2 regions of the Streptomyces sp. P9(2023) genome follow, and region 1 is predicted to be linked to the other one. Evidence: riboswitches for the same ligand, from Rfam matches in the RefSeq annotation. Region 1 holds a riboswitch; the other holds the start of a gene.
What was found. Region 1 has a riboswitch for cobalamin ahead of Q5762_RS35825 (CbtB-domain containing protein). Riboswitches for the same ligand answer to the same signal wherever they lie in the genome.

Region 1 (7,116 bases):
AGGCCACTGCGACCAGTTGGCCGTTTGCCGGCCCGGGTTGCGCCGAGAGGCGTGCGTCCGTGGGGCCGGGTAGGAGCCACCAGCCGGTCGTGAGCGCCACGGCGACGGCGACGGCCCCCGCTCCCGCGCGACGGCGGGCGCGACGCCGGACCGCCCGCAGGTGTACGTCCGCGACTCCGCCGGCGGGGGCGACGAGGGGATCGACCTCGGCCGCGAACTCCTGGAGTCTCGAATCCAGTTCGCTGTCGAGATGCATGGACCAGTCGTCATTCATGGGGATACGCCTCCTGTCGAGGCCGGTACGGTGCGACTACCCGAGAGTGGCCGTGCGCTGGAGGTTCCGACGCGGCGGTGTCGGACAGATGGCTGTTGAGGATGCGCCGGGCGCGCATGAGGCGCGAGCGTACCGCCGTGCTGGTCGAACCGGTTTGCCGGGCCACCTCGTCCACGGGCAGGTCGACCAGATGATGCAGGACGACGGCGCGCCGCTGATCTGGAGAGAGGTGCCGGAGCGCCGCGACCAGGGCCACGTGGTCCGGGTCGAGACCGGGAACGTCCGCGGGCGGCCCGTGCCGGAAGTGCGCCTTGACTCGGTTACGGGCTCGACGCCACGAACTCACCGCCAGCCGCAGGGCCACAGTCCGCACCCAGGGGGTGGGATCTCCCTGCTCGGCCAGCTCGTTCCAGCGCGGCCAGGCTCGCGCGTACGCCTCCTGCACGGCGTCCTCCGCCTCGGCGATGTCGCCGGTGACCGCGTACACGACGACGACCATGCGCCGCACGCTTTCCGCGTAGAACCTCTCGAAGTCTCGCTCGACGGAGTCGTGCACCGAAGTGGTCACAGGCCGCCTCCTGGCCGTTCCGCACCGCGTCGGCCGCGGGCTCCCAGACGCCGCCGCAGCGGTGCCAGCAGGGCGTCCACCTCCGGCACGCCGAGCGGGCGGGCGAGCAGCAGCACGGACAGGCCGATGAACCCCGCGCCCGCCAGCAACGCGGCTCCGTCGACGAGCGGGCCGTCGCCGAGCACCCTGACGCTCAGCCGGTCGACGGCGAGCGCCGCTCCGGCACCCGGCACGCACGCGCCCGCGAGCCGCACGTGCGTGCCTAGCGCGCCCTCGAAGCCCTGCCCCAGGCGGCGTCGTAGCACCGTTGCCGTGCACGCGAGGCCGATCGTGCACGCGATGGCGTACGCGCCGGCGATCCCGACCACGGCCCAGCGTGCTGGCAGCAGTCCGTACGCGGCCAGCGACAGACCTGCATTGAGACCGGCGATCACGAGGGTGAGGAAGAAGGGCGTACGGGTGTCCCCCAGGGCGTAGAAGCCCCGGGCGAGTACGTACTGCGCGGAGAACGCCGCGAGGCCCGGCGCGAACGCGGCGAGGACCCATCCGATCGCCTGCGCGTCGGCCTCGGTGACCTGTCCGTACTGGTAGGCGACGCCGGTGAGGCGAGGGGCGAGGAGCAGGAAGACGGCGGCGGCGGGGATGATCGCCACCGCCGTGGTCTTGAGGCAGCGGGCGAGCTCCGCGCCGATCCGGCCGGGGTCGCCGTTGACGGCCGCGCGACTCATCACGGGCAGCAGGGCCGTGACCAGGGAGACCGTGATGATGCCCTGCGGGACGACCCACAGCTGGTACGCGCTGCTGTACGCCGTGTACCCGACACCCGCCGCGATGCCCTCGGCGTCCGCCCTCACGCCGGCCGTCGTCGTGAGCAGGGTCACCACCCAGTACGCGACCTGGTTCACGAGCACGAGCAGCAGCGTCCACACTGCGGCCCGCACCGGCCGGCCCAGGCCCGCGCGCCGCCAGTCGAACCGCAGGCGCCACCGGAATCCCGCCGACCGCAGGGCGGGCAGCAGGGCCAGGGCCTGTACCGCGATCCCCGCCGTACTGCCGAGGCCGAGGAGCAGCAGCTGCCCGTCCGTGACCTCGCCCGCTCCGGTCGCCGTCGCGGCCACCACGAGGTAGATCCCGAAGACGGTGATCACGACGACGTTGTTGAGGACCGGCGTCCACATCATCGCGCCGAGCCGGCCCCGGGCGTTGAGCACCTGACCGAGCACGGTGAAGGCGCCGTAGAAGAGGATCTGCGGCAGGCAGTAGCGGGCCAGGGTCACCGTGAGATCGCGCTGGGCGCCGCTGTAGTCCGTGTACGCGGTGACGATCCAGGGCGCCGCGAGCACGGCCACAGCGGTGATCACGGTGATCGCGACCAGACAGAGGGTGATGAGCCGGTCGGTGTACGCGACCCCGCCGTCCTCGTGCTCTTTCGCGGCCCGCACCAGCTCGGGTACGAAGACCGAGTTGAGCGCCCCGCCCATGAGCAGGATGTAGACGATGTTCGGCACCGTGTTGGCGACGTTGTAGGCGTCCGCGAGCAGGGCCGTCCCCAGGGCCGCGACGACCACCGCGCTCCGTACGAAACCCGTGATCCGGGAGACGAGCGAGCCGAGCATCATCGACGCCTTGCCCCGCCCACTGCCCACGTCCGCCTTCCGGGCATCGACATCGGCTCCCGCCGGCCTTGTCCCCGTCACGCCGCACCTGCCGGCAAGCCGGTTCCGCGGATCTCGGCGAAGTCGTCTGCCACATTCCAGTGCCGCCGGGCGTGCATGAGACAGGCGGGGGTATCCCGCCGCCCTCCCGAAGGGGGCGCAAGGACCAGAACGAGGAGACCTTCGACATGGCTGTCGCCGAGGTGCAGATGACCCACCGTGCCGGTGCCCTGGAGACCGTGCCCACGACCCCTGAGCAGCACCTGGCCTTCCTCGACTCCCTCTCGGGACGTGTGCGGGGCGAGCAGGTCAGCTTCCTCCAGCTTCCCTCCTGGAGCGCTGTCAAGGAGGGGTGGCGGGCCGAGTGGATCGGCTGGTTCGACGGGACGGGACGCCAGCGTGCCGCCGCCCAGGTGCTGTACCGGCAGCTGCCGGGCACGCGGCGGTACTTCGCCTACATCCCGGAAGGGCCGGTGCTGGACTGGGCTGACCCGGCGCTGATGGACGTCCTGCAGCTGCTTCTCGACCACCTGCGGGCAGCCGGGGCCTTCGCCGTACGCATGGGGCCGCCCCTGGCGTACCGCCGGTGGAGCGCCGAGATGCTCAAGGCGGCCGTGGGCCCGGGGCGCCGGGTCGGCGACGTGCTGCCGGACGTCGTCGAGCCGGTCGGGGCTGCCGTCGCGGACCGGCTGCGGGCGGCCGGCTGGCGGCGCTGCGGCGAGGAGGGCGGTGCGGGCGACGCCCAGCCGCGCCACCTGTTCGAGCTGCCCCTTGCCGGTCGGAGCACGGACGACCTGTGGGCCGGCTTCAACCAGGAGTGGCGGCGCAACATCAAGAAGGCGAAGACGGCCGGGGTGGAGACCTACCTCGGCACCGCCGAGGACCTGCCCGCCTTCTACGACCTGCTGCAGGTCACCGAGCGGCGTGACGGCTTCCGCCTCGGACGTTCTCTCCCCTATTTCCAACGGCAGCATCGGGAGCTCAACGCGGAGGAGAACGGGCGTGTGCGGCTCTATCTCGCACGCCACGACGGCGAGGTGCTCGCCGCCCACACCATGATTGTGGCGGGCCGGCGTGCCTGGTACCAGACGGGGGCCTCCGCCGACCACCGCCGCGAGGTCAGGCCGAGCAACGCCCTGCAGTGGCGACTGATCCGCGACGCGCACTCCCTTGGCGCGGCCGTGTATGACATGCGGGGCGTACCGGACACCCTCGATCCTGCGGAGCGGTCCTTCGGGCTGATGCGCTGGAAGCTCGGCACCGGAGGGGAAGTGGTGGAGACCCTCGGTGAGTGGGAGCTGCCCCTGCAGGGGGCGGTGAACAAGACCCTGCACCGGGCCATGCAGGCGTACCTGTCGCGCCGCTGAGGCCACCCCGGGGGCGTGTGGATCGGTCATGGGTGAACCTTAATCGATACTTCTAAGTCATTTAGAAGCTTGGTTGTGGGTTCAGGTGCCTTCCGCTACCTTGACCAGGACAAGTCAATCGATGGGCAGCGGAAGCCGGTGGGAATCCGGCACGGTCGCGCCACTGTGTGCTCGGCGGCACCCGCTCATCTCCTGAGCGGTGCGGTCCGGCAAGTCAGACTCGCCCCCGTCGAGCGAGCTCCATCCGACCGGGACGCGTGTTCCCACTGGAGGTCCTGCCATGGCCCAGGCCACCGCTCAGCCGAGCGTCGCCGCCCCCGCCGCACTGCCCGTCAAGGCGATCCTGCCCTGGGCCGTCTTCTTCGGGGCCCTGATGCTGCTCGCGCTCTTCTTCGTCGGCGCCGAGCAGGGTGCCACCGCCATCTTCGCCGGTGAGGGCGTCCATGAATGGGTGCATGACGGCCGCCACCTCCTCGGCTTCCCCTGCCACTGAGACGGGGGACGCGAACATCATGAACTCCGCAACTGTCGGAAAGCTTCTCGCGCGCGGCATGGTGGCCGGCCTCGTGGCCGGTCTCCTCGCCCTGGTCGTCGCCTACTTCCTCGGCGAGCCGCCGACCGAGGCCGGCATCGCCTACGAGGCGGCGCACAGCCAGGAGGAGGGCGGGGCTGAGCTGGTCAGCCGCGCGGCCCAGTCCACCACCGGTCTCGCGACCGGCGTCCTCGTCTACGGCGTCGGCCTCGGCGGCATCGCCGCGCTGGCGTACTGCTTCGCCCTGGGCCGGATCGGCGCTTTCGGGCCCCGCGCCACCGCGGCGCTGCTGTCCCTCGGCGGGCTGCTCGCCTTCTACGTCGTGCCGTTCCTCAAGTACCCGGCCAACCCGCCTGCGGTCAGCGACCCGGCCACGATCAGCCAGCGCGCCACCCTGTACCTCCTCATGGTGGTCCTCAGCGTGCTGCTCGCCGTCTCCGCCGTGATCCTCGGCAAGCGGCTCGCGCCCCGTCTGGGCAACGGGAACGCGTCGGTTGCGGCAGGGGCGTTCTTCGTCCTCGCCGTCGGGCTCGCGTATGCCTTCCTGCCCGCGGTCAATGAGATGCCCAAGGACTTCCCGGCCGCTGTCGTCTGGCAGTTCAGGATCTCGGCACTCGCGATCCAGGCCACGCTGTGGGCCGGATTCGGCCTCGTCTTCGGCGTCCTGGCGGAGCGGCTGCTGCAGCCGCGCGAGTCCGGCGAGCGTATCGGGGCCGTGGAGTCGGGGGCGGCGGTCGTGCCCTCGTGATGCCCGTCCACACGTGAGGGGGCGCCGGTCTCGGACCGGCGCCCCCTCTGCTGTGTACGTCAGCCGATGCGCACACCCCACATGAAGGGCATGCCACTGCGGGCGATCGACTCGTACCGCACCTGAGCGCCGGGCTTGGGTGAGTGGAGGATCTGGCCGTTCCCCGCGTAGAAGCCGACGTGGCTGAGGTCGCTGCGCATGATGATCAGGTCGCCGGGCTTCAGGGCGCTGAGGGAGTTGAAACGCGTCCCGACGCCGGCCTGCGCCTGGGAGGTGCGGGGTATCGTCACACCGGCCTGGCGGAACGCCCACGAGGTGAGGCCGGAGCAGTCGAACGAGGTCGGGCCGCTCGCGCCCCAGACGTACGGCATGCCGACCCGGCTCTTGGCGGCGGCAAACGCCGCGGCGGCACGCTCGGAGGCACTCGCCTCATTGCCCAGCTCGACGCGTGAGCTCGCCCGGTTGGCCCGGTCCTCCTCTTCCGCGATCCGGGCCCGCTCCTTCGCCGAGAGGGTGTTGAGCAGGCGCTGGGCCTCGCGCAGCTTGCCCTGGATCTCGGTCTTCCGCTTCCCCAGTTCCTTCTGCACGGAGCCGAGGTCGCGCAGCTTCTCGGACGCTTCGCCGCGCTGCTGCTGGAGGACCCGCTGCTCGGAGAGGAACTGCTGCAGTACGGCTGCCTGCCGGTCGCCGGCCCGGTCCAGCGCGGTCGCCTTCTCAAGGTACGTGTCGGGATCCTCGGAGAGGAAGAGCTGGAGGGCCGGGTCCAGGCCGCCCGAACGGTACTGGCCGGCGGCCACCGTGCCGATCTTGTCGCGGAGTTCGTTCAGCTCGCCCTGCTTGCGGGCCGCCGTGTCCTGGAGGGCGTCCACCTGCTTCTTGAGAGCGTCGGCCTTCTCCTTGGCCCCGTTGTACTTCTCGGTCGCCTGGGTCGCCTGCTCGTAGAGGCGGTCAACCTGCGCCTGGACGCCCTTTTTGTTCGGGTCGGGCAGGGGATCGGCCGAAGCGGGTTGGGTGGACAGGGCCACGGCCGCCGCGGCGGTGGCGGTGATGACGCCGGTGTAGCGCGGATTGGACTGCTTCGGGCGGCGGTGGGAGGCCACGGCGGAGCTCCTTCTTCCTCGACCGCCGACGGGCTGGGCGTACAGCGGTCACGGCGGCGTCTCCGTCGCCGCCCCGGATGCGCGAGCGGCTGCGCGAAGACTCACGAATACTAAGCTGCTTAGAGACTTAGGCTCAACGAAGGTCCTTGCAGAGAGATGTGAGGGACGCCACAACGTGTGCACGTGGGCGCGGAAATCCTTACGTCGTGGGCGTCTTACGATCATCCGGTTTCAGTGCACAACGAAGGGAACGCTCGTGACCGTCCGACTCACGCTGTTGTGCGCCCCTGCCGCAGCGGAGCGCGATGTGCGATTCGGAGAGGCGCCGCTGGACGAACGGGCGCTACGGCAGGCCGGGGAGGTGGCGGCCCTTCTGCCGCGAGCCTCACTGCACTACTCGGCACCGTCGGATCGGTGCGAGAACACCGTGCGTGCCTTGCGATGGGACGTGGTGACCGTCGAGCTGGCCCTTCGCGACATGAACATGGGCAGGTGGGCAGGACGGACCCTCGGCGAGGTGGCCGAGCGGGAGGGCGACGGGCTCGCCGCCTGGATGTCCGACCCCGAAGCGGCACCGCATGGTGGCGAGTCCGTGTCACAGGTCTGCGACCGGGTCGCCGTCTGGCTCGACGGATTGCCTACTGATGCCGGGCGGGTACTGGCCGTCGCGGACCAGTCGGTGGTGCGCGCGGCGGTCGTCAGTGCGTTGGGTACGCCGCGGGCGCTGTTCTGGCGGATCGATGTGCCGCCCCTGGCGGCAGTGCATCTCACCGGGCGGAACGGCCGCTGGAACTTGCGGTTGGGGGCGCTGTCTGCCGTGCCGGACTGGGAAGAGAGCTGACCTCGAGCGACACCAGGACGCGGGAGGCTAC
Region 2 (7,116 bases), on a different contig from region 1:
CTCGGCGCGGTGGATCCAGCCGGTGGTCTTGCCGAGACCGGCGCCGACCTTGGTCGTCTTGCGCTGGAGCAGGTGGACCTGGCGCGGAGGCCGGGGGCGCTCGGGGGCACGCAGACCGCCGCGCGTCTCGTACGAGGTGTCCACGCCCCACTGCTTGAAGTACGTCTCGGGGTCCTGGCTCGCGCCCTCGCCGCCGTCGGTCAGGAATTCGGCCACGTCGAAACCGATGCCGCCGGCGCCGATGATCGCGACCCGCTCGCCGACCGGCGCGCCGTCGCGCAGGACGTCGAGGTAGCTGACGACGCTCGGGTGGTCGACGCCCTCGATCTCCGGGGTACGCGGGGTGACGCCGGTGGCGACGACGACCTCGTCGTAACCGTCCAGATCGGCGGCCGTGACCGGGGTGTTCAGCCGGACCTCGACCCCGCGCTCGTCGAGCTGGACGCGGAAGTAGCGGAGGGTCTCGTCGAACTCCTCCTTGCCCGGCACGCGCTTGGCGACGTTCAGCTGGCCGCCGATCTCGCTCGCCGCGTCGAACAGGGTGACGGAGTGGCCGCGTTCGGCGGCGGAGACGGCGGCGGCGAGGCCGGCCGGGCCCGCGCCGACGACCGCGATCCGCTTGGCGAGCCGGGTGGGGGAGAGGACCAGTTCGGTCTCGTGGCAGGCGCGCGGGTTCACCAGGCAGGAGGTGATCTTCAGGCTGAAGGTGTGGTCCAGGCAGGCCTGGTTGCAACCGATGCAGGTGTTGATGGTGTCCGCACGGTCCGCGGCCGCCTTGGCGACGAAGTCGGGGTCGGCCAGGAAGGGGCGGGCCATCGAGACGATGTCGGCGCGGCCCTCGGCGAGGATCTGCTCGGCGACCTCGGGGGTGTTGATGCGGTTGCTGGTGACGAGCGGGATGGACACCGAGCCCATCAGCTTCTTGGTGACCCAGGTGTACGCGCCGCGCGGGACGGAGGTCGCGATGGTGGGGATCCGGGCCTCGTGCCAGCCGATGCCGGTGTTGATGATGGTCGCGCCGGCCGCCTCGATCTCCTTGGCGAGGGAGACGACCTCCTCCAGCGTCGAGCCGCCGGGGACCAGGTCCAGCATCGACAGGCGGTAGATGACGATGAAGTCCTCGCCGACCTGCTCGCGGATCCGGCGGACGATCTCCAGCGGGAAGCGCACCCGGTTCGCGTAGCTGCCGCCCCAGCGGTCGGTGCGGTGGTTGGTGGCGGCCGCGATGAACTCGTTGATGAGGTAGCCCTCGGAGCCCATGACCTCGACGCCGTCGTACCCGGCGGCCTTGGCGAGCTCGGCGCAGCGGGCGTAGTCCTCGATGGTCTGCTCGACCTCGGCGTCGGTCAGCTCGTTCGGTACGAAGGGGCTGATCGGCGCCTGGATGGCGCTGGGGGCGACGAGCCCGGGGTGGTAGGCGTACCGGCCGAAGTGCAGGATCTGCATCGCGATCCGCCCGCCCTCGGCGTGCACGGCGTCGGTGATGTGCCGGTGCTCGGCGACCTCCTCCTCGGTGGTCAGCTTGGCGCCGCCGTCCCAGGGGCGGCCGGCCTCGTTGGGCGCGATGCCGCCGGTCACGATGAGCCCGACCCCGCCGCGGGCGCGCTCGGCGTAGAAGGCCGCCATGCGCGCGAACCCGTTCTCGGTCTCTTCGAGCCCGACGTGCATGGAACCCATGAGAACCCGGTTGGGCAGGGTGGTGAAGCCGAGGTCGAGCGGGCTCAACAGGTGGGGGTACGGGGTCGAGGTCATCGGGGGCGCCTCCTCGCGCGGAATCGTCACCCCTTGTTCTAAGCGACCCCGACCCGGTTGTGCAACTAGTTGCAGAAGGCTGGCCGAGTGATCTGTACTACTACTCGGTAACCGCTGGGCGCCCATGGCGCGCACGAAGGCGACCCATGGGCGTCGCCGGGCTCAGGGCGTGCGCTGTCGTGGCACCTCCCATGCGGCCAGGTCTTCCGCCGTGCGCGGCCCGCGGGCGTCCGGGGCGATCAGGCCGTGCGCGCGCATCAGGCGCGTGACCGCCATGCCCCAGGGGCGGCGCAGGCGGGCCGCGTCCAGCAGGGCGTCGTCGGCGAGCAGGGCCTCGACCGGGCCCGTCCGCAGACCGTGGGGCGAGAGGACGGCGGCCTCGTCCGCCCAGCGCAGCGCCAGGTCGACGTCATGAGTCGCCATCACGAGCGTCGTGCCCGAATCCCGCCGCCGCCCCAGCACCTCAAGCAGACGCTCCTGGCCGTGCGGATCGAGCCCGGCCGTCGGCTCGTCCATGATCAGGACCCGGGGGCGCATCGCCACGGCGCCCGCGATCGCGGCTCGCTTCCGCTGACCGTACGAGAGCAGGTGCGTCGGCCGGTCCTCCAGTGCGACGATGTCCAGCGCTTCGAGCGCCTCGCGCACTCGGAGCCGTACCTCCTCCTCCGGAAGCCCCAGATCCATCGGCCCGAACGACACGTCCTGCCCGACCGACGCAGCGAAGAGCTGGTCGTCCGGATCCTGGACGACCAACTGCACGGTCGTCCGCAGGCGCGTCAGCCCCTTCCGGTCGTACGACACCTCCTCGCCGTCCAGCCGGAGCGCGCCGCTGACGCAGCGCAGGCCCCCGCTCAGCAGCCGCAGCAGCGTCGTCTTGCCGCCGCCGTTGCGGCCGAGCAGGGCCAGCGCCCGGCCCTCCGGCACGGCGAAGTCGACGCCGTCGAGGACCACCGGGCCGTCCTCGTAGCCGAAGGTGGCCTTCACCAGTTCCACGACAGGGGATGCGGGACTCACGGCAGTGACCTTTCCAGTACGAGAGTGAGGGCGACGAGGCCGGCCGGCAGGCCGGCCGTCGAGGCGAGGAACCGGCCCGAGACCGCGGCCTCGGGCACCAGGACCCGCAGCGTCCCGTCGTATCCCCGTTCCGGCCAGGCCGGCCTGCAGACGCTGCGCCCGGTCGAAGGCGCGGACGAACGCCGTCGCGCCGAGCCCGGCGAGTGAACGCCAGGTCGCCGCCCGCGTGGTCAGCCCCAGCCGGGCCGCCTGTGCCTGTCGGATTTTGGATATCGCATCCAAAAGGAGAAAGCTGATCCGATACATCACCAACGCCACATCCACGACCGGCGCCGGCACCCCCGCCCGCACCAACCGCGGCAGTACATCGGATACGGGCGTGGTGAAGGCGAAGAGCAGCACGCCCAGGGACGCGGACGACGTCCGCAGCAGCAGTTCGCCCGCGTGTACCGGACCGTCCTGCGCGAACACCACCAGTCCCCGGGGCCCGCCCACTTCGGACAGGAGCGGGACGGCGCCCGTGACACAGAAGCTCAGCGGGATGCGGAACGCCCGCCACAGCTGGCGCCCCGGCACCCCGGCCGGACCCAGCAGGACGGCCAGGGTGGCCGCCGCGACCAGCACGGCCCCCGGCCACGCCGGCAGACCGACCGCGCAGAGCGTCAGACCGAATCCGAGCACGGCCTTCTCGGAAGGATGGCGGCGGCACCAGCGACTGCTGTGCGCCGCCGCGTCGATCGGCAGCACCGGCGGCTACTCGTCGCCGGACGCCGGACGCCGGACGCCGGCCGCAGCGCCTTCGCGTCGGCCCGGGCCTCGCCCTGCTTGCGGCCCTTGTGCAGACCGAAGTAGTACGCCAGCACCCCGGTGCCGAGCGCCGCCTGAAGAGAGAAGAGCGCCGACTCGATCTCGCCGGACGGCGGCTCGTAGAGCGGGCTGAACCACGGCTCGTAACCCGGATCGATCTCCGTGATCGCCGTCTCCGCCTCGGCGTCGGCTCCGGTGAACGGCTCCTCCTTGTGGTCGCCGAGCCCCAGGACCAGCGGGAGCACCGCCAGCGCCGCGACGACGAGCAGAAGCAGGCTGTTGATCTTCGCGTTCCGGCTCATCAGGCGCTCGCCTCCGCGGTGTCGGCCTTCTTACGGGACGGGAGCAGGACCCCGAGCCGGGTCAGGTCCCCCTTGCTGGACTGCGACAGCAGCCGCATCACGAGCACGGTCAGCAGACCCTCACTGACGGCGAGCGGGAGCTGCGTCACGGCGAAGATCCCGCCGAACTTGGCCAGCGCCCCGAGCACACCGCTGCCCGGGTCGGGGAAGGCGAGCGCCAGCTGGACGCTGGTCACGCAGTACGTCGATAGGTCGGCGACGAACGCGCCGAAGAACACGCTCACCATCAGCGGCACGTCGAAGCGGCGCAGCAGCCAGTACGTACCGAAACCGGCCCACGGCCCGACGATCGCCATCGAGAACACGTTGGCGCCCAGCGTGGTGAGCCCGCCGTGCGCGAGCAGCAGAGCCTGGAACAGCAGGGTGATCGTGCCCAGGACCGCCATCACCCACGGCCGGAACAGGATCGCGCCCAGGCCGGTACCGGTCGGGTGGGAGCAACTTCCCGTCACCGACGGGATCTTGAGCGCGGAGAGTGCGAACGTGAACGCGCCGGACGCGCCGAGCAGCAGGGTGGACTCGGGGTTGGCCTTGACCTCACGGGTCAGCGCGCGGACACCGTGGACGACGAATGGAGTGGACGCGACGCCCCAGGCGACCGCGTGCACAGGGGGCAGATACCCCTCGGCTATGTGCATGGTCGGGAGACCCTCTCCAGCACCTCGTGGATGGACAACGCACCCTGGCCGGTCTCCTGGCTGACGGGTCATGCCGCCGCGGCTCCGCCTTCCCACACCACCGCGGTCTCCCACGGCGGTCCAGTGGCTTCCCCGGAGGGATGGAGCCGGACTTCCCGATCACAGTGGCGAGGGCCGCACCGGTACCGCACCGGTACCGCACCGGTTTCCCGTACACCAAGGCGCTGTGGCATTAGTGGGTTGACCAGGTACATCACAACACGGGTGCGCCCCCGGACGGTGTGTGACCAATCTCCCGCGCGCCCCCGGCCCGCGCCGCAGGGGTTCCGGGCGCCCCCGGCCCGGGGCCGGGGGCTGCTCCCGGAACGGCTCCCGGACTCACTCCTTCCGGTACGCGTACGCCTCCGTCGCCGCGGCCGCCACCGCGTCCAGGTCGCCGCCCGCACTCGCCGTGACGAGTGCGGCGACGGCGCCCTCGACGAACGGGGCGTCCACGAGCCGCGCCCCCTCCGGCAGCTCGTCGCCCTCGGCGAGCAGCGCCTTGACCGTCAGGACGGCGCTGCCCAGATCGACGAGGAGGGCCACCCCGGCACCCCCGTCGACCGCCTTCGCCGCCTCGACGATCCGCTCCGAGCTGGTGCCGAGCCCCCCGTCGGGGGTGCCCCCGGCGGCGGCGACCGGCGCGGTCGCCCCGCCGCCCGCGAGCCCCCGGGCGAGAGCGGCGACGGAGTCGGCGACGGCCGCGCTGTGCGAGACGAGCACGATGCCCACCTGACCGGTCATCCGGCGGCCACCTCCGCGAGCGCGGCGATCAGGAGCGCCGACGAGGTCGCCCCGGGGTCCTGGTGTCCGACGGACCGTTCGCCCAGGTAGCTCGCCCTGCCCTTACGGGCCCGGAGGGGTACGGTCGCGAGGGCGCCGGCCTCGGCCGCGTCCCGGGCGGCGGCGAAGGAGTCGCCGAGGGCCTCGGCCGCCGGTACGAGCGCGTCCAGCATCGTCTTGTCCCCGACCTGGGCCCCGCCCAGCTGCCCGACGGCGGCGACCCCGGCGGCCAGCGCCGTCGCCAGGTCCTGCCGGGTCACCGACGCGGCCTCGCCGAGCGCCTTGCCGGTGTGGCGCAGCAGCGTCCCGTACAGCGGCCCCGAAGCGCCCCCGACGGTGGAGATCAACTGTCGCCCCGCGGTGGTGAGTACGGCCCCCGGTGTCGCGGGCGGCTCCTTGTCCAGGACCTCGGTCACGGCGGCGAACCCCCGCTTCAGGTTGGCGCCGTGGTCGGCGTCGCCGATCGCCGAGTCGAGCTCGGTGAGGTGGTCTGCCTCCCGGTCGACGGCGGCCCTGGCAGCGGCCAGCCAGCGACGGAAGAACGCGGCGTCGAACTCGTTCACTTCGTTCATCCTTTCCTCACCGGCCCCAGCGCAGAGCAGCCGTCTGCACGGGCGCGTCCCAGAGCCGCAGCAGCTCCCCGTCGGCCTCGCAGAGCGTCACCGAGCATCCGGCCATGTCGAGCGAGGTGACGTAGTTGCCCACCAGCGTGCGGGCGACCGGCACCCCGCGCTCGGCCAGCACGCGCTGCACCTCGGCGTTGAACCCGTACAGTTCGAGCAACGGCGTGGCGCCCATCCCGTTCACCAGGGCGAGGACCGGCCCGGACGGCCGCAGGTCCTCCAGTACGGCGTCGACGGCGAAGTCCGCGATCTCACGCGAGGTCATCATCGCGCGCCGTTCACGCCCCGGCTCGCCATGGATCCCGATACCCAACTCCAGCTCACCCTCGGGCAGTTCGAAGGTGGGGCTGCCCTTCGCGGGCGTCGTGCAGGCGCTCAGCGCGACACCGAAACTCCGCGACCGCTCGTTCACCCGCCGCGCGATCGCCTCCACCCGCTCAAGCGGCGCGCCCTCCTCGGCAGCGGCCCCTGCGATCTTCTCGACGAAGAGCGTGGCGCCGGTTCCGCGCCGCCCGGCGGTGTACAGACTGTCCGTCACCGCCACGTCGTCGTCCACCAGGACCTTGGCGATCTGGATGCCCTCGTCCTCGGCGAGCTCGGCGGCCATCTCGAAGTTGAGGACGTCACCGGTGTAGTTCTTGACGACGAACAGCACGCCCGCCCCGCTGTCGACGGCGGCGGCCGCCCGCACCATCTGATCGGGCACGGGCGAGGTGAACACCTCGCCGGGGCACGCGGCCGACAGCATCCCGGGCCCCACGAACCCGCCGTGCAGCGGCTCGTGCCCGGACCCGCCGCCGGACACCAGCCCCACCTTCCCGGCGACGGGCGCGTCCCGCCGCAGCACGACCCGGTTCTCGACATCGACCGTAAGTTCAGGATGGGCGGCGGCCATGCCCCGGAGCGCATCGGCGACCACGGTCTCCGGGACGTTGATCAGCATCCTCATGGGTACCTCCTGGTGGGGTGAGCAGGCGAGCCGCTGAGCAGGGTTTCTTCTGGCCAGAGCAGGTGAAGCGAATTGTTGATCTCGGCGGTTCGTGACGACTGGGGGCGGTTCTGGGCGGTACTGATGTCGACTCAATGTTGACTCAATGC

Region 2: it holds a riboswitch for cobalamin, as region 1 does, so the genes downstream of both, Q5762_RS23835 (energy-coupling factor ABC transporter permease) here and Q5762_RS35825 (CbtB-domain containing protein) in region 1, are expected to answer to the same signal.

The regions. Positions count from the first base shown of each region.
Region 1 is NZ_JAUPWM010000060.1:5,872-12,987, reverse strand. It holds gene Q5762_RS35845 (hypothetical protein) at 1-274, opposite strand, end outside; gene Q5762_RS35840 (SigE family RNA polymerase sigma factor) at 267-842, opposite strand; gene murJ (murein biosynthesis integral membrane protein MurJ) at 839-2,539, opposite strand; gene Q5762_RS35830 (peptidoglycan bridge formation glycyltransferase FemA/FemB family protein) at 2,686-3,864, shown strand; cobalamin riboswitch at 3,925-4,107, shown strand; gene Q5762_RS35825 (CbtB-domain containing protein) at 4,145-4,357, shown strand; gene Q5762_RS35820 (CbtA family protein) at 4,377-5,144, shown strand; gene Q5762_RS35815 (NlpC/P60 family protein) at 5,204-6,244, opposite strand; gene Q5762_RS35810 (histidine phosphatase family protein) at 6,501-7,085, shown strand; gene Q5762_RS35805 (SGNH/GDSL hydrolase family protein) at 7,113-7,116, opposite strand, start outside.
Region 2 is NZ_JAUPWM010000020.1:77,768-84,883, reverse strand. It holds gene Q5762_RS23855 (NADPH-dependent 2,4-dienoyl-CoA reductase) at 1-1,752, opposite strand, end outside; gene Q5762_RS23850 (ATP-binding cassette domain-containing protein) at 1,915-2,766, opposite strand; partial or broken gene cbiQ (cobalt ECF transporter T component CbiQ) at 2,763-3,513, opposite strand; gene Q5762_RS23840 (energy-coupling factor ABC transporter substrate-binding protein) at 3,429-3,875, opposite strand; gene Q5762_RS23835 (energy-coupling factor ABC transporter permease) at 3,875-4,573, opposite strand; cobalamin riboswitch at 4,602-4,837, opposite strand; gene Q5762_RS23830 (PTS fructose transporter subunit IIA) at 4,952-5,356, opposite strand; gene dhaL (dihydroxyacetone kinase subunit DhaL) at 5,353-5,958, opposite strand; gene dhaK (dihydroxyacetone kinase subunit DhaK) at 5,975-6,967, opposite strand.